2 regions of the Devosia sp. WQ 349K1 genome follow, and region 2 is predicted to be linked to the other one. Evidence: predicted binding sites of a transcription regulator. Region 2 holds the regulator's gene; the other holds the start of a gene.
What was found. The regulator LexA, encoded in region 2, represses DNA repair genes until DNA is damaged. The targets are predictions, from matches to a motif close to TGTTCNNNNTGTGTTCNG.
Positions count from the first base shown of each region.

Region 1: a site for LexA is predicted at 5,628-5,645, ahead of parE (DNA topoisomerase IV subunit B). Genes of this name have one in related genera too.

Region 1 covers NZ_JAENGO010000007.1:222,285-234,408, forward strand. The annotation lists gene aroA (3-phosphoshikimate 1-carboxyvinyltransferase) at 1-524, shown strand, start outside; gene JHL21_RS18070 (GGDEF domain-containing protein) at 526-1,584, opposite strand; gene JHL21_RS15095 (DEAD/DEAH box helicase) at 1,717-3,168, opposite strand; gene parE (DNA topoisomerase IV subunit B) at 3,490-5,505, opposite strand; gene JHL21_RS15105 (ABC-F family ATP-binding cassette domain-containing protein) at 6,233-7,750, shown strand; gene JHL21_RS15110 (PRC-barrel domain-containing protein) at 7,815-8,114, opposite strand; gene JHL21_RS15115 (hypothetical protein) at 8,126-8,398, opposite strand; gene tig (trigger factor) at 8,527-9,906, opposite strand; tRNA gene JHL21_RS15125 (tRNA-Leu) at 10,395-10,479, shown strand; gene JHL21_RS15130 (P-II family nitrogen regulator) at 10,953-11,291, shown strand; gene glnA (type I glutamate--ammonia ligase) at 11,362-12,124, shown strand, end outside.
Region 2 covers NZ_JAENGO010000001.1:272,085-284,208, forward strand. The annotation lists gene JHL21_RS01175 (extracellular solute-binding protein) at 1-1,007, shown strand, start outside; gene JHL21_RS01180 (carbohydrate ABC transporter permease) at 1,102-2,034, shown strand; gene JHL21_RS01185 (carbohydrate ABC transporter permease) at 2,034-2,876, shown strand; gene JHL21_RS01190 (amidohydrolase family protein) at 2,940-4,226, opposite strand; gene JHL21_RS01195 (ABC transporter permease) at 4,245-5,192, opposite strand; gene JHL21_RS01200 (ABC transporter permease) at 5,195-6,277, opposite strand; gene JHL21_RS01205 (ABC transporter ATP-binding protein) at 6,274-7,803, opposite strand; gene JHL21_RS01210 (BMP family protein) at 7,867-8,865, opposite strand; gene lexA (transcriptional repressor LexA) at 9,198-9,917, shown strand; gene JHL21_RS01220 (IlvD/Edd family dehydratase) at 10,303-12,111, opposite strand.

The DNA.
Region 1 (12,124 bases), on a different contig from region 2:
GCATCGAAGCCCTAACAGGCGGTCGCATCGATCTTGGTGTCTCAGCCGATGCCTTCACGCAGCCGGACGCTTCGGCGCAAGCGATGATTGCGGCTTACCCGAATATGCCTGCGGTGATTGACGGATCGCAGATGCAAGACGCGGTTCCGACCATGGCCGTCGTCGCTGCCTTTAACAACACGCCTGTGCGATTTGTTGGCATTGCCAATTTGCGCGTCAAAGAAACGGACCGCATTCGGGCCGTCGCCAATGAGCTTAATCGGATCATGCCGGGCCTCGCCACGGAGGAGGGGGACGATCTGCTCATCGCATCCGACCCGCAACTCCCCGCCAAGCTGAAGGGGCGCAACTCGCGCGCAAAAATTGAGACCTATCACGATCATCGCATCGCCATGAGCTTTGCTCTGGCGGGCCTACTCGTCGATAACGTGGTTATTCTCGACCCCGCCTGCACAGGCAAGACCTATCCGGAATATTGGGACATGCTGGAAAGCCTCGGCGTTAGGCTAACGCCGGCGGCTTGAGTTAGGCGACGGACGAGGCAACCGAGCGCGGGGTTTGCAACTCATCTTCACAGATGACGCGATTACGCCCCGCGCGCTTAGCTGCATACAGACAGGCATCGGCGCGGTCGACGAGGCTGGCGAAACTGTCGGCCTGGCCGAATTTTGCAACCCCGATAGACGCGGTGAGATTGCCCAAGCGCTCGCTCGTGGAAATGCGGAGCAATTGCTTGCTCTGAATGGCTTCGCGAATGATCTCTGCGGTAAGGGACGCCAGGCGCATGTCGGTTTCGGGCAATATTGCCGCGAACTCTTCACCGCCAAACCGGGCAGCAATGCCCTTGCCCTCGAGGGAGGTCTGCAACTGCCCTGCGACGAGGCGCAGCACTTGGTCGCCGGTGAGGTGACCATAGCTGTCGTTAAAGGCTTTGAAATTATCGATATCGACGAGCAGAAGACACAATGGCGTGCCTGCTAGGCGCGCTTCGTGCATGGCGTCTATTAGACAGGTGTCAAAGCGCGCACGATTATAGAGCTTGGTCAGCGGGTCCAGCATCGCTTCGCGGCGGACTTCATCCAGATCACGCTGCATATTGGCAATTGCATCGCGTGATGCGGCCAGCTGCGCGCTAAGCAAGGAGTTGTCATCCTGCATCCGCTCAGTTTCAACAATGAGCTTCCGCGTGATCTCTTTTACGGAACTTGCATCGCGCGCTGTGTCGAGGTCGTACCATGCGCTGGAGAGCGTGGTGCTGAAATCCTGCGCAGTTTCGAGCGCGCCTTGAATGGCGCCGTTCACGGCATTGATGCGCTCAGCGACGCGGTCTGAAACAACAGACACCCGTTCTGACACCGCCACCTCAAAAAACTCCTTGTGGAGCAGTTCGGCAGTGAGTGGAGTGAGCTGCACGCCAGACATGAAGAGCGCGTTGAGGCGATCGTTCAGGCTCTGGTTGGTGCCTTTGACATAGGTGTAAAGCAGCTCGTAAAAGGCCGGTTCGGCCGGTACGCAATTCTGCTTCAATTGATTTATGGCGATTTTGGCAAAGCCAAAAGAGCGCTCTAGATCCTGATCCGACACTACCACCAGCCCCCCGGTGTGCTGGCCTAATCCAGCATGGTTAAGTGAGTCGTGCGTAAGGATATTCTCACGCGGATGTGAGAAAGTAACGCTCCAAGATGTAGCAATGCTTAATCTTGGAGCGTTTAATGATTATTGGGCAATGCGCGTCGGGCGCAGCAAGAACGCTGGGATTGGTCCGGCGTCGCCAAATGGCCCATTATTGTTCGGCGCTGCCACTGGTGCAGTGTCGTTATTGCGCTTGCGGCGTGCGTTGTCGGCGCGCGTTCTTTGCGGCTTAAGTGGTTCGTCCACGGTATTCGTTTCTACTTCTGTAGGCGACGGTGACACAACATCGGACTTTTCAGCCTTAGCGACCTTGCGGGTGCGACCGCCACGACGGCCACGCGATGGCTTTGCTTCAGCGTCTTCAGCAGCATCGGGAGCGGCTTCAGTTGTGATTGCCTGGGCAGTCTTACTTGGCGCGAGCCATTCGATCTGCTTTTGGATCAGCTTTACGATCGCATCGAGGTGCTTTTCGTCTGCGGGGGCGACGAATGTGTAGGCAACACCAGAGCGACCAGCGCGACCCGTACGGCCGATACGGTGAACGTAATCCTCGGCATGCACAGGCACGTCAAAGTTGTAGACGTGGCTTACCGCTGGAATATCGAGACCACGCGCCGCGACGTCACTGGCAACCAGGAGCGTGAGCTTGTTGGTCTTGAAGGCATCCAGAGTTTCCATGCGGCTCTTCTGGTCCATATCGCCATGCAGCGAACCAGCGGAGAAACCGTGGCGCTGAAGCGAGCGGGCGAGGGTGGCCACATCACGCTTGCGATTGCAGAAGATGATCGCATTGGTGAGGTTTTCCGCCGCGTTGATCTGTTCGCGCAGAGCTGCGCGCTTCTGATCTGGACGCGAGGATACCTTGACCAACTTCTGATCAATCGTATCGGCGGTCGAAGAGGTGCGCGACACCTGAACGTGGACTGGGTCCTTAAGGAAACGCTTGGTGAGGCGCTCGATCTGCGGGTCCATCGTTGCCGAGAACAACATGGTCTGGCGACGCGGCGGCAGGCGCGAACAAATCTTTTCGATATCGTCGATAAAGCCCATGTCGAGCATGCGGTCGGCTTCGTCGATGACGAGAACTTCCACGCCGGTCAGCAGGATCTTGCCGCGATCGAATTGGTCGAGCAGACGGCCAGGAGTAGCGATCAGCACGTCAACGCCGCGATCAAGCTTCTTGTTCTGCTCTTCAAACGATACGCCGCCGATGATCAGAGCCATCGAAAGACGGTGATTTTTGCCGTACTTCTCAAAGTTCTCGGCAACCTGCGCCGCGAGTTCGCGGGTCGGTTCGAGAATGAGTGTGCGGGGCATACGAGCGCGGGCGCGGCCGTTTTCCAGCAGCGTCAGCATGGGCAATACAAAAGAGGCAGTCTTCCCGGTACCCGTCTGCGCGATACCAATAAGATCCTTCTTATTCAGAAGGTGTGGAATTGCCTGAGCCTGGATCTCGGTAGGCTTCGTGTAACCAGCGTCTGTGACAGCTTCGGTTACCTTGCTCGAAAGCCCAAGTCCGGAAAAGTCGTCGGTCAAGTCGGTCGTCCCAATCAGCGGTGCGGAGCGGCGCTATTCAGCCAGTACATGACCTCAGCGTCACCGATGAGCGCGCGCCTGTACCGCTATTGCGGGCGCGCTGCCCTAAAAGTTTCGAATGGAAACAATGTCGCGTGACCATTCGCGTTCAAAAGCAACACACGGCGGATCCAGAGTGTTGCAGGGTGCTGACGTTAGCATTCCCCGGCGATAGAAATGCCGATGCCTAACGTATAGCTAGCGGCGCGGACCATAGCGCAAACCCCTTGACTGTCAACGGGTTTGCCCGATTCACGCCATATTGCAGTAAATCTTTGCTGATCAAATGTCCAAATCGGTCACAAAAGCAGCGTTCTCCTGAATGAATTCATAGCGCAATTCAGGCTTATTGCCCATCAATCGATCCACGGCGGTGCGGGTTGCATCGCGATCATCCAGCATTTTCACCTGTAGCAACTGGCGCGATTTCGGCGACATCGTCGTCTCGCGCAGGTGCACATAAGGCATTTCACCCAGACCTTTAAATCGGGTGATGTCGATTTTGCTCTTGCCGGTGAACTCGGTCTTCATCAACTCGTTCTTATGGGCGTCATCACGCGCATAGAGCGTCTTGTTGCCTTGAGTGATGCGGTAGAGCGGCGGCAGGGCAAGATAGAGGTGACCATTCTCAATGAGTTTGGGCATCTCTTGGAAAAAGAAGGTGATGAGGAGCGCGGCAATGTGCGCCCCGTCCACGTCCGCGTCGGTCATGACGATGATTTTGTCATACCGCAACTCATCTTCAGAATAGCGATCGCGGGTACCGCAACCGAGCGCTTGGATGAGATCGGCAATCAGCTGGTTGGCGGCGAGCTTGTCGCGACTTGCACCAGCAACGTTGAGGATCTTACCGCGCAGCGGCATAACGGCCTGAGTAATGCGGTTACGCGCCTGCTTGGCAGATCCGCCCGCCGAGTCACCTTCCACGATGAACAATTCAGCACCTTGCGCCGCATTCTGCGTGCAGTCTGCGAGCTTGCCGGGCAGGCGTAGCTTGCGCGTGGCGCTGGCGCGATCGATCTCTTTTTCCTTGCGGCGACGCAAGCGCTCTTCAGCGCGCTCTACGGCCCAGTCCAGCAGCTTGCCTGCCTGGTTGGGCGAGGCCGCCAGCCAATGGTCGAACGCATCGCGCAGCGCTGTTTCAACAATACGCGTGGCTTCTTGAGAGGCGAGCTTGTCCTTGGTCTGGCCAACGAATTCTGGTTCGCGCACGAACACCGACAGCATGGCCGAGCAGGAGGTCAGGATGTCCTCAGCGGTCAGATTGGCCGCGCCCTTGTGTTTGATCAGTTCCGCATAGTTCTTGAGGCCGCGCAGCAGCACCATGCGCAGGCCCGCTTCGTGCGTGCCGCCATCAGGCGTCGGGACGGTATTACAATAAGACTGTACGCCGCCGTCCCCCAGGGTCCAGGCAATCGCCCATTCGACCGAAGCGTGGCTGCCGGGGCGGCCGGTTTTGCCCGCGAAAATTTCGTCGGTAATGCGCGTTTCGCCTTCGATCCGCGCCGTCATGAAGTCCTTGAGGCCATCCGGATAGTGGAAGACAGCCTTGGCCGGAACGTCGTCGCTCGCCAGTTCTTCGTCGCAGCTCCAGCGCAGCTCAACGCCACCAAAGAGGTATGCCTTGGCGCGGGTCATGCGGAACAGGCGGCCGGCATTGAACTTTGCCGTCGGGCCAAAAATTTCGGGGTCGGGATGGAAGCGGGTCGTCGTGCCGCGACGGTTCTGCACGCGGCCCACATTGACCACGTCCTGCACCACCTTACCGCGCGAGAACTGAATGCGATAAAGCTGTTGCTCGCGCGCGACCTCAACGACCAAGTCGTCCGAGAGCGCGTTCACAACCGAAACACCAACGCCGTGCAGGCCGCCGGATGTTTCATAGGCCTTGCCGTCGAACTTGCCGCCGGCGTGCAAAATCGTGTGCACGATCTCAAGCGTGGAGCGACCGGGGAACTTTGGGTGGATTTCGACCGGAATACCACGGCCGTTATCCGAGATGGTCAAATAGCCATCGGCGCCCAAATGAACTTCGATGCGGGTCGCGTGACCGGCGATCGCTTCGTCCATCGAGTTGTCGATAACTTCGGCGAAGAGGTGGTGATAGGCGTTGATATCCGTGCCGCCGATATACATGCCCGGACGGCGACGGACAGGCTCAAGGCCTTCCAATACCTCGATGTCGGCAGCACCATAGGCCTCCGGCGAACCGGAGACGCGAGGCGCGACTTCGGCTTTCGGTTTGATCTGTGGTTGGTCTTGCTGAGGAGCGGCTGCTCCGAAGAGATCTGACGACATACATTTTCCATCAGTTCGGCCCGAATCGGGCGAATTGGGTTTTCTACCATATCGCGAGGATTTTTGCCGGTCTGGACCTGCGTTCAATTCCCACAGATGAGCTGAGCTTCGTTGCCGTCAAGGTGAACGATATGAGAACTCTGGATGTGCCTGATGGGTGCTTGTTCTCATTCCGGGACAGTGAGTGTCCCAGGATAAGTGGATGAATTTACGTTCTGTTTGTTTCTTGGGAGCACTTTTTTAAGTGCGTGCTGATACTCATGTGGACATACGGTTTTTGTATGGAGTTGCCGTATGAGGGCAGATCACTTGAGTATTGCGTATCAAACAAGTGTTCCCCGCCCAACTGTGCCAGGACATTGGCCACACGCCGGAAATAGTATTGCGTACCGGCTGGCCAATCTCCGCACCTCGCGTGTTCTTGCGATGGTGTTGGCGATAGGTCTCTTTTATTTCTGCTGAATATCTTGTGCCGTCCTTCGGGGCGGCATAAACTTATGCATCGTTCAATGTCGAGACGGGAGGGTGACGTGACAATATTTCCGACGCATCGCCAGCGTGGTCCCGTCCATGCCCTGTTGCTTAGGCTGCAGGGCTGACCAGTCGGTCCGGACGATATTTCGCTCCTTCCCACTTGGTTCGCCCTTTATGGCGCTTCGGCTGATGCTGTAGCGCTGAATTGACGGCAAATGGCGCTCCCCTTGCGCCGATCCAATGAGCGAAATCCATGGGCACTCTCAGTCTCAAAAATGCCGGCCACCGTGCGGGCGATCTCTTATTCTCCAATCTCACTCTTTCTATCGCTGATGGCGACCGTGTTGGCCTTGTGGCGCCAAACGGGCGCGGCAAGTCTACGCTTTTGCGGGCCTTGGCGGGGGAGCTTGAATTGAGCGAAGGCGCGATCACGCGCTCGCGGGGCTTGAAACTCGGCCATATTCCGCAGGACATTCCGTCAGAATTTCTCACGCTCTCCTTGCGCGACTTCGTCGGCACGGGGCTCGACCGCAGCCAGCTCGAAAGCGAAGGCTGGCGGGTTGATGTGGTGCTTGAGGATTTTTCTATCCCAGAAGAGTTTCGCGACAAGGCTCTCCATCAGTTGAGTGGTGGGTCGCAGCGCATGGCCCTTTTGGCGCGCTGTTGGGTTGGCGAGCCGGATGGCCTGCTGATGGACGAACCGACCAACCATCTTGATCTCTCCCGTATCGTCGCGCTTGAGGATTGGCTCGCTTATGCGGCGAAATCCATGCCGGTGGTTATCGCTAGCCACGATCGGGCCTTTCTCGATCGCGTAACCAATAGGACACTGTTCCTGCGTCCTGATGAGCCCGTCTATCTGCCGCTTGCCTATTCGGCGGCCCGGTCAGAGCTTGATCGCGTCGATGCTGCGGCCCAAGCCCAGCGCGAGCGTGATCTCAAAGAAGCCACTCAGCTGCGCAAGCAAGCCGCAAAACTCACCAATATCGGTATCAACTCGGGAAGCGATCTGCTGACGGTGAAATCCAAACAGTTGCGCGAGCGTGCCGAGAAGATTGAAAACAAAGTCCAAGAGGTGCATCGCGATCGGACGGGCTTGGTCAAGCTCGGCAATAGCGGTGCGGACGCTCGCGTCATGATGGCAATCAGTGGCCTTACCGTTACCACTCCAAATGCCGTCCCCTTATTCTCGATTGAAAAGCTGCATATTTTTCAGGGGGATCGGGTTGTCCTCTTAGGCGCTAATGGGGCTGGCAAATCGCAATTCATGCGCATCATTACAGAGGCACTTGCGGGCGATATGGTTGACGGTGTACGGCTCTCGCCTCAGCTTGTGCCCGGATATATGGACCAAGCCCTCGCTTGGCTCCCCACTAATCGGTCACCACTTGATTACCTATTGGAGCGGTTTGACGAGGGCGATCGGCGGACGATTGCGCTGTTGGCGGGCGCGGGGTTTGCCACCGAGAAGCAAACCAAGCCAATGGCGACACTGTCCCTTGGTCAGCGGGCGCGTGTCGCGCTCTTGGCGCTAAGATTAGCCAAGCCCAATTTCTATTTGCTGGATGAGCCGACCAATCACCTTGACATCCCCGGGCAAGAACAGCTTGAGGACGATATCTGCGGGCAGGGCGCTACCGCCATTATCGTCAGTCACGACCGCGCGTTTCTGCGGGCGGTTGGGACGCGGTTTTTGCAGATCAAGGGTAAGCGGCTGGTCGAAGTTGACAGTCCGGAAGACTTTTTCGCCGACATGGCTGCCGCGGTCTAAAAAGAACGGGAGCCCCGCGAGGAGCTCCCGTTCTTCACCAACTGACTGGAGGTCAGGTCAGTGTTCAGCGATCAACATGCTCTGGCAGAGCTTTCAGCTGATCTTTGGTAAAGCGCGTGACGCCGTGCACATTGCCGTCCTCATCACGCATGAAATTGAGGTCTGACACGTTCAGCGCGACCGGTTTTGCGCCGAGGCCAAGAAAGCCACCGACATCAACGACAACCTGAGAAATCGCGCCAAGCCCGTGAACATGAGCGACCTTGCCGACATGGTGGTCGTCTGGACCGTAAATTGTTGCGCCTTCAAGCGTGGAAGCGTTGAGTTCGGTTGCTGCAAGCGGGGTGTGGCGGGAATGATCCAAAATCTCGTCCTTCAAATATGGGAAACGGGGCGGCTGGCCTGCGACGCAGTTCTGCTCGATGAGGCCTGCGCGTCGCGCGCTTCGAGCTCTTCAAGCGCTTCGCCTACGCGTGCGGCCACTTCCGGATCGAATTTATGGTCCGGCGCGGTAAACTCATATTCATGCAATTCTTCGGCGGTAATGCCCGCGTGACGAGCGAAATCTTCAGCGTCGATTCCGAGAGCAACGCGCCGGTTGTGGTCGCCTTTGGGGTGGCGATTGAAAGCGGAAATAATGAAGCCCATTAATCAACTCCTCTGTCCCTAGCCAATGAGACAGAAGCGGAAAGGTTCAATAAAATTTTCGCCACTGAAATCGGAGCATAAAAAAAGCCGCCCCGGAGGGCGGCTTTCGTTTGAGCTATGCTCAGATCTTAGTGGTGGTGCTCTTCTGGCACTTCGTCTTCGTCTGCCTGGATGAGCTTTGCGAGCTCTTCACGGGTCATCTTCTTCTCGGTGATAGCACCGGTATCGATGATCAGGTCGACGACCTTGTTTTCGAAGATTGGAGCACGCAGGCTTGCGAGAGCCTGTGGGTTCTTGCGGTAGTAGTCGTAAACCTGCTGTTCCTGGCCTGGGAAGCGACGGACTTCAGCGATAAGCGCCTGCTGGTGCTCTTCGTCCGAAACCTGAACTTCCTTGGTGTTGCCGATTTCGGCAACGACGAGGCCGAGGCGCACGCGGCGTTCCGCGATACGGCGGTACTGTTCACGAGCTGCTTCTTCGGTGGTGCCTTCGTCTTCGAAGGAACGGCCGTGCGACTGCACTTCGTGCTCAACGCGCTGCCAGATGGTGGCGAATTCAGCTTCAACCAGCTGAGCTGGAACGTCGAACTTGTGGCCGTCATCGAGAGCGTCCAGAACCTGGCGCTTCATGTGCTGGCGACCCATGGAAGCGAGAGCCGATTCCATCTGTTCGCGGATGATCTTGCGCAGAGCTGCAACGTCTTCGAGGCCGAGCTTCTTCGCGAATTCGTCGTCGAGTTCGCCAGCGTTCGGGCCGTCAGCATGCAGGATGGTGACGTCGAAGGTTGCTTCCTTACCGGCCAGATCAGCGTTCTGGTAGTCAGCTGGGAAGGTAACCTTGATGGTCTTGGTTTCACCCTTCTTCTGGCCGACGAGCTGTTCTTCGAAGCCAGGAATGAATTCGCCCGAACCAACGGTCAGGTGAGCGTGCTCGGAAGTGCCGCCATCGAATGGAACGCCGTCGATCTTGCCAACGAAGGAAAGGCCGAGACGGTCGCCGTTTTCGACAACTGCGCCATCACCCTTGTCGGTGTAGCCGCGGTTCTGTGCGAAAACGCGGTTCACTTCGACGTCGACTTCTGCGTCGGTCACGTCGATCACTGGCTTGGTGATCTTGACGCCAGCAGTGTCCATCAGTGCTACTGGTGGGAGAACTTCGTATTCAACTTCGAATGCCAGATCGGTCTTGCCGTCGAGCACGTCGTTGATCACTGCCTGGTCCTGCGGCAGATCAACCTTTGGCTGAGCAGCTGCGCGTTCCTTGCGGGTGTCGAGCGCGCTAGCAACGGTTTCGTTGATCGCGTCGGTCATGACTTCGGACATAGCCGAACGGCCATAGACCTTCTTCATGTGAGCGGTCGGCACCTTGCCGGGACGGAAGCCCTTGATGTTAGCCTGGCCCTTGAGCTCTTCGAGCTTGGTGTCGAGGCGCGCGTTAAGGTCAGCGGCCGAAATGGTGACGCTGAGCTTGCGCTTCAGGCCTTCGTTGAGGGTCTCAGTTACCTGCATGGGGGTCTATTCCCGTCTTGTTTGATCTCGTTAGGCCAACGGCATGACGCATTGATTCAGGAGGCGAGGCCACGCGAAAATTTCGCGCCAGATGAGCCGTTTGCTTTTCTTACCCCGCGTTAAATACAGGGCTTGAAAGCACAAAACCCATCTGTTGGGTCGACACTTTCACCAATCCATCATTTGGACGCGCCAAAACAAAGCGCGGCCTCAGGCCGGGTTGATGGAGGCGTATAGAGGCTATTCGGGCTTGGTGCAAGCATTGCTATGCCTGTCTAAACGCCGGATACCCTAGCAAACCTGCGATTTTTCATGTGGTTGCATCTTGGCGCGGTAATCAAGTGGTGAGGGAGCGGGCTCACTGCGCAGTTTTCCACATGATTGAACGCGCCAGAGTCGGCTGTTTCACAAGATTCTGTGCTTTGCGCTGAGGAGAATGAGGGCAGGGCATTGACCCCGTTATGACAATATCATAGCAAGCCGACAGCGCGCTCGTGGCGGAATTGGTAGACGCACTGGATTTAGGTTCCAGCGCTTCACGGCGTGGGGGTTCAAGTCCCTCCGGGCGCACCATCACTCACCTGTTGAGTGGTTTCAGATTTAATCTGATTGAAAAAGCGGCAGCCGTGATGCCGCTTTTTTCGCATCTAGCGTTTGGCTTTGTCGGTACAGGCTTTCACCACCCTTGTGTGATGTGCCGACGGTATATTTCTCTTGTTATGCACGGCTCTACAGCCTGTGGCGCTCCGGGATGATCTGCGTACATTGCCGGTGCCGAATAGAAGTCACTGCCACTCTCTTCTGGCATTACCCAAGGTCGCCGCTTAAAACTGCGGCACCAAAACCGAGTGCTGTGGTGATTGGGCTGTAAATCTGTGCGTGCTGCCTAAACTTTGTGCATATACCTCACTTTGCCCGTGCTACACTGTTTTTCGCTTATTGACTAAGGCTATGGAAAATATGGTTTTCTTGAAGCTTGCGTGAGTTGGCACACCCTATGCATATGTATTGGCGGTAATTGCCGAAAGTGGCCATGGAGGCATGAGTTGAAAAAGATCGAGGCTATCGTAAAGCCGTTCAAACTCGACGAAGTAAAAGAGGCACTGCAGGAAGTAGGTCTGCAGGGCATCACTGTGACCGAAGCCAAGGGCTTTGGGCGCCAAAAAGGCCACACGGAGCTCTATCGTGGCGCTGAATATGTGGTGGACTTCCTGCCAAAGGTGAAGGTCGAGGTGGTTTGCACCGACGACGTCGCTGAAAAGGCAATCGAAGCTATCCGCGCAGCAGCCCAGACAGGGCGCATCGGCGACGGCAAGATCTTTGTTTACTCGATCGAACAAGCGATCCGCATCCGTACCGGCGAATTTGGTGACGACGCGCTCTAAGTCCCCTTAGACCGAGCGCATCGCACCCGACTGAATACAACCGTTTCCGCAAGACAGGGGAAAGACCCAAATGACGACCGCAGCCGACATCATCCAGCGCATGAAAGACGAGGACATCAAGTACCTAGACGTGCGCTTTACCGACCTGCGCGGTAAGCTTCAGCACGTGACTATGGACGTGTCTGTTGTCGACGCCGACATGTTCGAAGACGGCGTGATGTTTGACGGTTCTTCGATTGCTGGCTGGAAGGCCATCAACGAGTCCGACATGGTTCTCATGCCAGATCCGGCGTCCGCTTACATCGACCCGTTCTTTGCTGCCAAGACCCTCGCAATCAACTGCGACATTCTCGAGCCAGCAACCTACCAGCCATACAACCGCGACCCACGTTCGATCGCGAAGAAGGCTGAAGGTCTCGTCAAGTCGTCTGGTGTTGGTGACACCGTCGTTTTCGGTCCAGAACCAGAATTCTTCATCTTCGACGACGTGAAGTACTCGACCTCCACCTATAAGGTTGGCTTCCAGGTTGACGCGGCAGAACTGCCAACCAACAATGATGCGGACTTCGAAGGCGGCAACAACGGCCACCACATTGGCATCAAGAAGGGCTACTTCCCAGTTCCACCGCTGGACAACGCGCAGGACATGCGTGGTGAAATGCTCGAAGCCCTCGGCGAAATGGGCGTCATCATTGAAAAGCACCACCACGAAGTGGCATCGGCTCAGCACGAACTTGGTCTGAAGTACAAGACCATGATCGCATCGGCTGACGACGTGCTGATCTACAAGTATGGCGTTCAGCAGGTTGCTAACTCTTACGGCAAGACTGCAA
Region 2 (12,124 bases):
CTTGGGGCGGCGGCGTGTTCTATGAGCAGGCCGCAGCGGGCGTATTGCGTCCCGTTGAAGATGTCATGACCCAAGAGGCCAAGGACAATCAGGGCACCGCTGGCGTATCCGCTTTCACCTACTCAGATGGCCACCTCTATGGTGCGGCACGCGACGTCGGTGAAGTTGTGTTGTGGTACAACAAAGCCCTGTTCGAGCAAGCCGGTGTCGATCCTGCCAGCATGGAATCTTGGGAGGGATTCCTTGCGGGTGTTCAGAGCCTAAAGGATGCTGGAATTACCCCGATCTCGGTCGGCGCTAAGGACAAGTGGCCTGCCCACTTCTGGTGGTCCAAGTTCGTCGTCCGCCTCGCCGGCAAAGATAGCTTTGAAGCAGCTGCACGTGGCGAAGGCGACGGTTTCGCTGGCGAAGATTTCGTCAAGGCAGGTGAGTACTTCCTTCAGCTCGCTGAGCTCGAACCTTGGCAGGACGGGTTCCTCGCCGCGGGTTACGGCGACGCGTCTGGCTACTTTGGCGACGGCAAGGCCGCAATGCACCTCATGGGTGACTGGGACTATGCCTCCGCCAAGGACAACTCGGCTTCCAAGGCAGGTATTCCAGACGACCAACTCGGCATTCTGCCATTCCCGACCATTCCAGGCGGTAAGGGCGATCCAACCGACACGCTGGGCGGGCTTTCTGGCTACCTCTTCCACAAAAACGCCTCTGATGCGTCTGTGAAGTGGATTGAGTATTTTAACTCCGCCGAGGTTCAGAAGCGCTTTGCTGATGCGGGCTTCTATATCCCCATCGCCAAGACCGCTGCCGATGGCATGACCAATCCATTCAAGGCACAAATCGCCCAGAACATTGGTAACGCCCACTGGCACGCCCTCTTCTTCGATCAGGCCTTGGGTCCGAACGTTGGCGGGGTCGTCAATGATATTTCGGCTGAATTGGCTGCCAATGCGCTGAGCGCGCAGGAAGCCGCCGAGATGATCCGCGACGCTGTCGCTGACGGCCTATAACGCGATCGAAGGGCGGGGGTAACCTCGCCCTTTTCATTGCCGTAACATCATTGTTCTGCGTTCAGGTTTGAGCGTCTCTGGGGAGGAGTTGCCGATGACCACTGTCGCTGCCCCATTTGAAATTGGTCAAAATTCTACCGCGCGAAAACAGCGTTATGCGGATCGCAAAAGTCTGATCCCGCTGCTGATTTTCCTACCGCCTGCGCTAATCCTCTTCACTGTCTTCGTTGTCCTGCCGATGGTCGATGCGGCGAGCTTTTCCTTTTTCAAATGGAACGGTTACGGACCGCTGACCGATTTTGTCGGCCTCAAAAACTATGAAGACGTGATCACGCACCGCAATTTTGGGACAGCTGTCCGCAATAGCTTGCTGGTTGTCGCGGTATCGCTCGCCATCCAGCTACCGCTGGCCATGTGGTGCGCCATCGCGCTCGCTGAAAAAGCCTGGCACATCAACGTTCTGCGCACGCTATTTTTCCTGCCCTATATGCTCGCCGAAGTCGCCGCAGGGCTGATCTGGAAATTTGTTTACGACGGAAATTACGGCGTTCTGCCGATCATCGGTGACACATTTGGTACCAAACTACCCCACGTGCTCGGCGACAAGCTCTGGGTCATCCCCGCCATCATGCTGGTGATCACATGGAAGTACTTTGGCTTCCACATGATGATTTACATCGCCGGGCTCCAATCCATTCCCAACGAAGTAGTGGAAGCGGCACGCCTCGATGGGGTGAAAAAATGGCAGATCGTTCGTCACATCAAACTGCCGATGATCCGTTCAGCGATCGTCATCTCCGTGTTCTTTGCGATCACAGGCGCTCTGCAGCTCTTTGATCTCATCATTCCCCTGAGCAATGGCGGCCCGTCACACGCCAGCCACACCATAGTGACCTTCCTCTACCAGTTCGGCATCTTGCGCATGAACCTTGGCTTCGGTGGCGCCGTCAGCGTGCTGCTGTTCATCGCCTGCGTGATCGTCGCTGTCAGCTATCGCCGTATTCTGTTCAAAGTGGAGCAGAGCTAATGGGCACCCACACACGCAAACGCCGCCCGCTCATCTCGCCCATCCAGTGGATCACCCTCGGGATCGTCGCTCTCTTCGTCATCGTCCCCTTTTACGCCACAGCGCTGGGCGGTTTTAAGGAAGTCGGGGAGTTACGGGTCAATCCGTTCGGCATGCCCGCCAGCTGGGATCCGTGGCGCTTCACTGAAGTACTCTTCGGGCCGCGCTATTTCTCATCGCTGGGCAACTCGATCTTCATCGCCATCGGCACCGTCCTGCTCTCAACCCTCGTTGCCTCCATGGCAGCCTTTGCCCTCGCCCACATAAAATTCTTCGGGCGTCAGTTCATCCTTGGTTACCTGATGCTGGGCCTATTATTCCCTGCCGCAACCGGCATTCTGCCGCTCTTCATCAAGATGCGCGATCTCGGCATGCTCGATAGCCAATGGGGTATTGTCATTGTCCAAGTGGCGTTCAGCGTGTCCTTCTCGGTTCTGCTGTTCCATAACTTTTTCAAAGAACTACCCAAGGAACTGATCGACGCCGCACGCATGGATAATTGCGGCTATATCCGCATCTATTGGTACATCACCCTGCCCCTCTGCGTGCCGATCATCGCCACCGTTGGGGTGTTCAACTTCGTCGGGAGCTGGAACAGCTTCCTGCTCCCGCTCATCATGTTGAACTCAGAGGCTAAATATACTTGGCCCTTGGGCATCATGCAGTATCAGGGACAATACGGAACCGACTGGCCACGCGTTCTGGCCTATCTATCCCTCTCTATTCTGCCCGCCATCGTCTTCTTCCTCGCGGCCCAGCGCTACGTCATCTCGGGCCTCACAGGCGGAGCCGTTAAGGGCTAATGCAAACGAAAAGGCCGGCCTCAAAACTGAGACCGGCCTTTTCAATTCAACAAGTGCGTCCGCTTAAACCTGCGGCACAACCTTGCTCGCATCGATCTGGCTTGGACGGCCAGCGATGTTCAGCTTGGCAACACGCGGTTCAGTCCGCGAGATCACCTTGCCACCCTTGATAACAGCCAGACGCGTTGCCTTGAGACGGATCGCCTCAATGCTATCGGACGCCTGCAGCAGCACCATGTCGGCCTTGCAGCCCACATCGACGCCATAGCCTTCCAGATGCATGATCTTGGCCGGGCTCGTGGTCACAGCCTCAAAGCACTGGCGCATAGCCGCGCGGCTTGTCATCTGGGCAACGTGCAGGCCCATATCCGCAACTTCGAGCATGTCTGCGTGGTTGAGCGAATACCATGGGTCCATCACGCAATCCTGACCGAATGCGCTGGTGATGCCGTAGGTCAGCATTTCCGGGAAGCGGTTCATGCCGCGACGCTTCGGATAGGTGTCGTGACGACCCTGAATAACGATGTTGATGCGTGGGTTCGCGGTCGCCGCAATCCCCGCCTCTGCCATCATCGGCAGCAGCTTGGACACATAGTAATTGTCCATGGAGTGCATCGAGGTCAGGTGCGAGGCATTCACACGACCATTGAGACCTAGACGCTGGGTTTCATAGGTCAGCGCTTCGATGTGGCGCGAATTCGGATCGTCGGTTTCGTCGCAATGGATATCAACCAGCAGACCACGCTTTTCGGCGATCTCGCAGAGCGCCTTCATGCTCGCTGCGCCATCGGCCATGGTGCGTTCAAAGTGCGGAATGCCGCCAACAATATCGACGCCCATGTCGAGCGCACGGTCGAGCAGGTCGACAGCACCCGGGTAGCGATAGTAGCCGTCCTGCGGGAAGGCGACGAGCTGTAAGTCGATATATGGCGCGACAAGGCGCTTCACTTCCAACAGCGCTTCAACGCCCAGAAGGCGTTCATCGCAAATATCGACGTGCGTACGGATCGCCAGCAGCCCCTGCGACACCGCAAGGTCGCAATAGGCCAGCGCGCGCTCGATGACAGCTTCTTGGGTAAGAAGAGGCTTCAGCTCACCCCAGATCTTGATGCCGTCGAGCAGCAGTCCGCTTTCGTTCATACGCGGCATGCCGAGCGAGAGCGTCGCGTCCATGTGGAAGTGAACGTCAACAAACGGCGGCGCAACCAGCTGATTGCCCGCGTCGATGGTTTCACCCGCTTCGCCACCGAGGTTCTTCTCAATGGCGGTAATGCGGCCGTCCTTAACGCCGATATCCACACCAGTGCGGCCATCAGGAAGGTTGGCATTCGTAATCTTGAGATCGAACATAAGTGTACTCGCAGAAAATTAGTGACGCTGGCCTTTGAACCATGGCTGCAGCAGCGCGCGCGGGTAGTCCGCACGACGAGCAACCAGAACCAAGGCAACGATGGACAGCAAATAGGGCAGCATCAGGAAGACCTGCCCCGGAACGACTTGGCCAATTTCGGCCTGGAGACGGATTTGGAAGGCATCGAAAGCGCCGAACAGCAGTGCGCCGAGCAGAGCCTTGCCCGGCTGCCAGGAGGCGAACACGACCAGCGCAATACAGATCCAGCCACGACCATTGACCATGCCAAAGAAGAAAGCATCGAACGCCGACATGGTGAGAAACGCGCCGCCCAGAGCCATGAGCGACGAGCCCACAACAACGGCCCCAATACGCAGCGCCTGCACCGACAGCCCCTGCGCTTCAACCGAAGCAGGGTTGTCGCCGACAGCGCGGATCGCCAGCCCAAGCGGGGTGCGGTAGAGCACGAAAGCCACAAGGATCACGAAGGCAATCGCCAGCATGGTCAGCGACGTCTGCTGGAACAGCGCCGGACCAATAAACGGCAGATCCGACAACACTGGAATATCGAGCGGCTGGAACGGGGTGATGCGCGGTGGCGACGTCACTTCCGGCAGCGCCGTACGATAGGTGAAGTACGAAAGGCTTGTCGCGAGCAGCGTAATGCCAATGCCCGACACGTGCTGCGACAGTCCCAGAATGACTGTCAGCCCGGCATGCAGCAGGCCAAACACCGCGCCGACCAACATGGCCACAATCACGCCACCCCAAAGCCCCGCGCCGAGGTAAACAGCGAGCCAGCCCGCCATTGCCCCCGCCACGAAGATGCCCTCAATACCAAGATTGAGCACACCTGCCCGCTCACAGATCAACGCGCCCAGCACACCAAAAATCAGCGGTGTCGCGATGCGCAGAGCTGCAGCCCAGAAATTGGCCGAGCTGATAATGTCAAATACGACGTCCATTCTTACGCCTCCGCACCAGACTTGGCTTTGCGTTCAAAGCGAACGCGGAAGCGCAGGAAGAATGTGCCGACCAATACGCAAAGCAGCGACAGCGCCACAACGAGATCAGCGAGATAGTTGGAAATGCCGGTAGCGCGGCTCATCGAATCCGCACCAACAAAGACCGAGGCCACGAACAGTGCCGCAAACACGGTGCCAATCGGCGAAAGCCCCGCAAGCATGGCCACGACAATCCCCGAATAGCCAAAGCCCGGTGACAGGTCCGCGGACAAATAGCCCTTTACGCCTGCAACTTCGGACACACCGGCAAGACCGGCGAGGCCACCCGAAATCAGCGCCACTTTCAGCATGGTCGCATTGACCGGGATGCCTGCGAACTTAGCCGCATCGCGGTTCTCGCCCACGGCCTTGATTTCAAAGCCGAGCACGGTCTTGCGCACCAATATCCAGAGGACAATGGCCGCGCCAATACCGACGATTAGGCCCCAGTGCATCCGCAGACGCGGAATAAGCTTTGAGAATTTTGCTTCCGCGTCGAGCGGGATGGATTGCGGCCAACCCATCGCCAGAGGGTCTTTCAACGGCCCTTCGATCAGCATCTGCACAAAGAGAATAACGACGAAGTTCAGCAGTAGCGTAATTACCACCTCATCAGCGCCAAAGCGCTGCTTGAGCATGGTGGGCACCACCATCATCATGCCGCCGCAGATAAAGCCCGCGATCATCACCGTTGGGATCATCAAAGCCGGCGGCATCTGCAGCAAGCCGCTCCCCACGAGCACCGCCGCGAGCGCGCCGATATAGAGCTGGCCTTCCGCGCCGATATTCCAAAGCTTCGCCCGGAACGCGACTGCGCAGGCGAGCCCGGTGAGAATAAGCGGCGTCGCCCGGTTCAGCGTTTCGGAAAACGCGAACATCGAGCCAAACGCGCCCTGCACCATCAGGCCATAGGCCGTAATCGGGTTTTGCCCCGCAGCCAGAACAGGAATAGCCACCAGCAAGAGCGCGGCAATGCCGGAGCCAAGCGAAACCAGCAGTTTGAGCGCGACAGAAGCGTCAGCGCGGTTTTCAAGACGCAAACTCATGCTGCCTGCCCTGCCATCAACAAACCAATCGTACCGCGGTCGAGCTTTTCGCTCGGGCCAGCGTCGCTGACCTCCCCGGCGTGAACCACAAGGAAGCGATCCGCCAGCGCGAACAATTCGTCCAGGTCTTCCGAAATCACCATCACGGCGGCGCCACGGTCACGCGCTGCAATAATGCGGCGATGGACTTCCGATTGCGCGCCAACGTCGAGGCCGCGTGTGGGCTGGTTCGCCAGAATAACGCGCGGCGAACGCTCCAGAACGCGCGCCAAAATCAACTTCTGCACATTGCCGCCAGAGAGCAGCCGCGCTTCGGCGTCCGGCCCCGGGCAACGCACGTCATAGGCCGCAATCGCTTCCGTCGCCCGCTGCTGCATGGCTTTACGATTGAGCAGGCCATAGCGCGAGTATGGCGCGCTGCGCACTTCCTCAATGGCGATATTGTCAGCAACACTCATCGTGCCAACGACGCCGTCATGCTGACGATCTTCCGGCATGCGCGCCACACCAGCCTGAACCAGCGCACGCGGGTCCGCCTTGGTCAGCGCTTCGCCATAAAGGCGCACTTCGCCAGCGTCCGGAACAGCAAGCCCCGAGATCAGTGCGGCAATGCCCGATTGGCCATTGCCCGACACACCGGCCAGACCGATGATTTCGCCAGCCTTGAGTTCAAAGCTGACATTGCGCAGTGATTGACGGGTCGAGCCCTGCTTAAGCGACACATTGGCAAAGCTCATCAGCGGCTCGCGCGGCGTTGCGGGCGTACGCTTCACTTCCGCCACAGCCTTGCCCACCATCAGGTCGGCAATATCGCGACGATCAGAATTTGCAGTGACGAGCTCACCGGCCTTGCGGCCGCCCCGCAGAACCAGAATACGGCTCGATACGGAGAGCACTTCACCCAGCTTGTGAGAGATAAAAATAACGCCCAGCCCATTCGCAGCCAAGCGGCGCAGAACGGTGAAGAGCCCTTCGGACTCTTGTGGGGTCAGAACCGCGGTGGGTTCATCCAGAATAAGCACGCGGACATTGCGATAGAGCGCCTTCAAGATTTCAACGCGCTGCTTTTCGCCCACGGTGAGGCTGGCGACAGGACGATCAAGGTCCACATCAAGCCCACTCTCCGCAATAATGGCTTCCACCTTCTTGCGCGCCGTAGATTTGCCCCCAAGCGCAAACATGCCCTCGGTGCCAAGACGAATATTGTCGAGCCCGCCGAGGTTTTCCGCCAGCGTAAAATGCTGGTGGACCATGCCAATTCCGGCCTTCAACGCCGCGCCAGGCGAACCGGCAGGCAAAATTTGAAGGCCAGCCTCGCTCGCAACACGAACCACACCCTCATCCTGCACATAGTGCCCGAAGAGAATGTTCATCAATGTCGTTTTGCCGGCGCCGTTTTCCCCCAGAAGGGCTAGGATTTCGCCCCGCTTGAGACTGAGATTAATCCCGTCATTCGCGGTGAGTTTGCCAAAGCGCTTGGTGATACCCTCAAGTGAGAGCACCACATCCCCCTGTTGGTCGGTCATTGCCGCCCCCAAAAAATAGAATAGGCCGGGCGTGGGAAAACCCACACCCGGCCAGAAAAAGGATTACATGCTGGAGCTTGGTTCAGCGTCGTTGATGTCGACCTTGAAAGTACCAGCAAGGATTTCAGCTTCCTTGGCCTTAGCGGCAGCAACTGCGTCCGCACCAGCAAGCGCTTCATCATAAACTGCGCTCGAACCACCGTGCTCGAGGAAGGCATAAATGCCGTAATCCGAAGCGGTGAAACTGCCAGCCTTAATGTCGGCAATTGCCTTGTTGATCATTGGCTCGCCGTGCCACAGCGCCGACGCCAGAATGGTGCCTGGGTAATCCGCTGCGGTGTCGATCACGTTGCCGATGGCCAGAACGCCGCGTTCCTTGGCAGCGTCAGACACGCCAAAACGCTCTGCGTACAGAATGTCCGCGCCCGCATCGATCATAGCGAATGCCGATTCCTTGGCCTTCGGAGGATCGTACCAGGAGTTGATGAAGCTCACCGAGAACTTCACCTCTGGGTTGACCGAGAGCGCGCCCTGCATAAAGGCGTTCATCAGACGGTTCACTTCTGGAATAGCGTAACCACCGATCATACCGATCTTATTGGTTTCGGTCTTCATGCCCGCAACCATGCCGGTCAAATAGCTTGGTTCTTGGATGAAATTGTCGAAGGTGGCGAAGTTTGGTTCAACTGGCTGGAGCGAGGACCCCATCAGGTACATCACTTCTGGGTATTCTTCAGCAACGGCACGCGCTGGCTGTTCAACACCGAAGGCTTCACCGATCACCAGCTTAGCGCCCTGTTCCGAATATTCGCGCATGACGCGTTCATAGTCGGTGTTCGACACGTTTTCCGAATACACATATTCGATCTCGCCGCGTTCCTGCGCTGCGATCAGCGCGAGGTGGAGGCGCGATGCCCACTGCTGCTCAACCGGAACGGTCCACACAGCTGCAATCTTGGTCACATCCTGCGCCAATACCGACCCGGTCAGCGACAGAGCTGCGACGCCGAGTGCGGCCGCCGAAAGAAAGGCGCGTCGACCGAATTTCGTTAGAGCGGTCATTTTAACCCCCAATGAGTGTGCAAAAAACGAACAAAAATCTCTCTTGCCTATCTAGCGAGCGAAGACGCTTGGTTGGCAAGTTGAAAATTAAGGTTTTTTAAATCTGTTCCGTCTTGCTGACGAGTCGCATTTGCTCCTCAACGCCGCACTGTGCCTGTGACCCGTTTACGCATGTTTGGGTCCCGGGCTTGGACCGGCCAAAACCACCCATCTATGCATGCGCATATTACAGTCGTTTGGCAGTGCTGACAGGAACATGGCAACACTTGCAGAACATTTGAGGAACACATATAGTCGTTCCGTCTATGTTCCGATTCTGGGGTCTGGGGCCGATGCTGACGAAAAAACAACACGAATTGCTGATGTTCATCCATGAGCGGATGAAGGAGAGCGGTATTCCTCCGTCATTCGACGAGATGAAGGATGCGCTTGATCTGGCGTCCAAATCCGGCATTCACCGTCTCATCACGGCCCTCGAAGAGCGCGGCTTTATCCGCCGCCTTCCCAATCGCGCCCGTGCGCTCGAAGTGGTGAAGCTCCCGGATTCGATGAACCCGACCTTGGGTGGCCGTAAATCAAAGTTCGAGCCCAGCGTCATTGAAGGCACTCTCGGCAAGGTTGCCGCGCCCCCAGCGCGTGCTCTTCCATCCGCCGCTGACGATTATGCTCGCCCCATCTCCATTCCGGTTATGGGCCGCATTGCAGCAGGCACGCCCATTGAAGCGATCCAGACCCACTCGCACACCATCGCTGTACCGCCAGAAATGCTCGGCTCAGGCGAACACTACGCATTGGAAGTGCGTGGGGATTCGATGATCGACGCAGGCATTTTTGATGGCGACACCGTCCTCATCAAAAAGCAGGATACGGCCTCGAACGGCGAAATCATCGTCGCCCTTGTCGACGATGAGGAAGCGACGCTTAAGCGTCTGCGCCGCAAGGGCGATACGGTCGCTCTGGAAGCGGCCAACCCGGCCTATGAAACCCGCATTTTCCCGCCCGATCGGGTCCGGGTTCAGGGCCGCTTGGTCGGCCTGATGCGGAAATACTGAATTGGCGGAGGGGCAAGTTGAAAAACTCTGCCCCTTTGTTCTGCGCGGCGTTGGTTCTTGTAACACGCCTCCACGATACTCCCCGCGCCCCGGAGTGGCGTATATTCTTCCAACGCCCGCTCGCCGACCTTCGACATCACAGGCGCTGAGCCAGTACACGCGCAAAGCCGAGCATTGCGCTCACGGCTAAGCCCGAGCGCCGCCTCCATTTTCATATATCCCCGCTCTAAAGGACGCGCCCCTTCGCGCCCTAAAAGGCCATGTCCGCGCCAAAGCTGACGCCCATAAGTGCCAGCCAAAAGCCACAGATAGGCCAATCGCGGCCACGCTGGCTGGACGCATAAAAAGGCCCGCTTTCGCGGGCCCTTTCTCACGCATATCGCGCTTAGTGATTGTCGCGTGGCAGACCTTCGGTCTGGGCAATGCGCTGGTATTTGTCGGCACCACGCAGAATGGCGCCGTCGCCCAATTGGCCGACCAGGCCGCGCTGGATTTCCTGCCAAGGGGTCTGATGCTTGGGGAATTTGTATCCGCCCTCTGCATTCAGATCCAAACGGCGGGCGGCGATTTCCTCGTCCGAGATGAGAATGTCCGCTTCACCCTTATTGAGGTCGATCCGCACCCGGTCGCCCGTCCGCAGGATCGCGAGGTTGCCACCAGCCGCCGCTTCAGGCGACGCGTTGAGGATCGAAGGCGAACCCGACGTGCCCGACTGACGACCATCACCGATACAAGCAAGGGACGAAATGCCCTTCTTAATCAGATAGCTAGGCGGACGCATGTTCACCACTTCCGCAGCGCCTGGATAGCCGATTGGCCCCGCGCCGCGCATGAACAGCAGCGTATGTTCATCAATAGCAAGCGAGGGATCGTCGATCCGGTGGTGATAGTCTTCAGGACCATCAAACACCACCGCCTTGCCCTCAAACATGCCCGGATGCTGCGGATCGGAGAGATAGCGCTCGCGGAACTCGGGGCTGATCACCGAGGTCTTCATAATGGCGCTGTCGAAGAGATTGCCACGTAGCACGAGGAAGCCCGCTTCCGACTTCATCGGATTGTCGAAATGACGGATGACCTTGTCGTCCTCAATCGGACGATTTCGGCAGTTTTCGCCAATCGACTTGCCGTTCACGGTTGGGGCGTTCTCGTGGATAAGCTTCTGTTTCATAAGCTCATTCACCACCGCAGGCACACCGCCCGCGTGGTAATAGTCCTCACCGAGATATTCACCCGCTGGCTGCAAGTTCACCAAGAGCGGCACCTTGTGCCCATGCTCCTGCCACTCGTCGATATTGAGGTCGACACCAATATGCTTGGCAATCGCATTGATATGGATTGGCGCATTGGTCGAGCCGCCGATGGCCGAATTGACCACGATAGCGTTGAGGAAGTTTTCCTTGGTCAGAATGTCGGATGGCTTGAGGTCTTCACGCACCATCTCCACCGCACGCTTGCCAGTGCGATAGGCCATTTCCTGACGGTCACGATACGGCGCTGGAATCGCTGCAGAACCCGGCAGCTGCATGCCAAGAGCTTCAGCCAGCGAGTTCATCGTTGTCGCTGTGCCCATGGTGTTGCAATAGCCAGTCGACGGGGCCGAAGACGCAACCAATTCAATGAACTTTGGATAATCGATTTCGCCAGCGGCGAGCAGTTGGCGGGCCTTCCAGACGATGGTGCCAGAGCCAGTGCGTTCGCCCTTATGCCAGCCGTTCAACATTGGGCCAACCGAGAGCGCAATCGCCGGAATATTGACCGTCGCCGCACCCATCAGCATAGCGGGTGTGGTCTTGTCGCAACCAATGGTCAGCACCACGCCGTCCAGCGGATAGCCGTAGAGCACTTCCACGAGGCCCAAATAGGCCAGGTTACGGTCAAGACCTGCTGTCGGGCGCTTACCGGTTTCCTGTATCGGGTGAACCGGGAACTCAATGGCGATACCGCCTGCTTCGCGAATACCTTCGCGCAGACGCTCAGCCAGAACGATATGGTGACGGTTACAAGGGCTTAGGTCGGAGCCGGTCTGCGCAATGCCGATAATCGGCTTATCGGACTGCAGCTCTTCGCGCGACACACCATAGTTCATATAGCGCTCAAGATAGAGCGCGGTCATGTCTGGATTGTCGGGATTATCGAACCACGCACGCGAGCGCAGCTTCCGGCCGCCATTGCCGCTGTTATCTACCGTCATAGATCAATTCCTT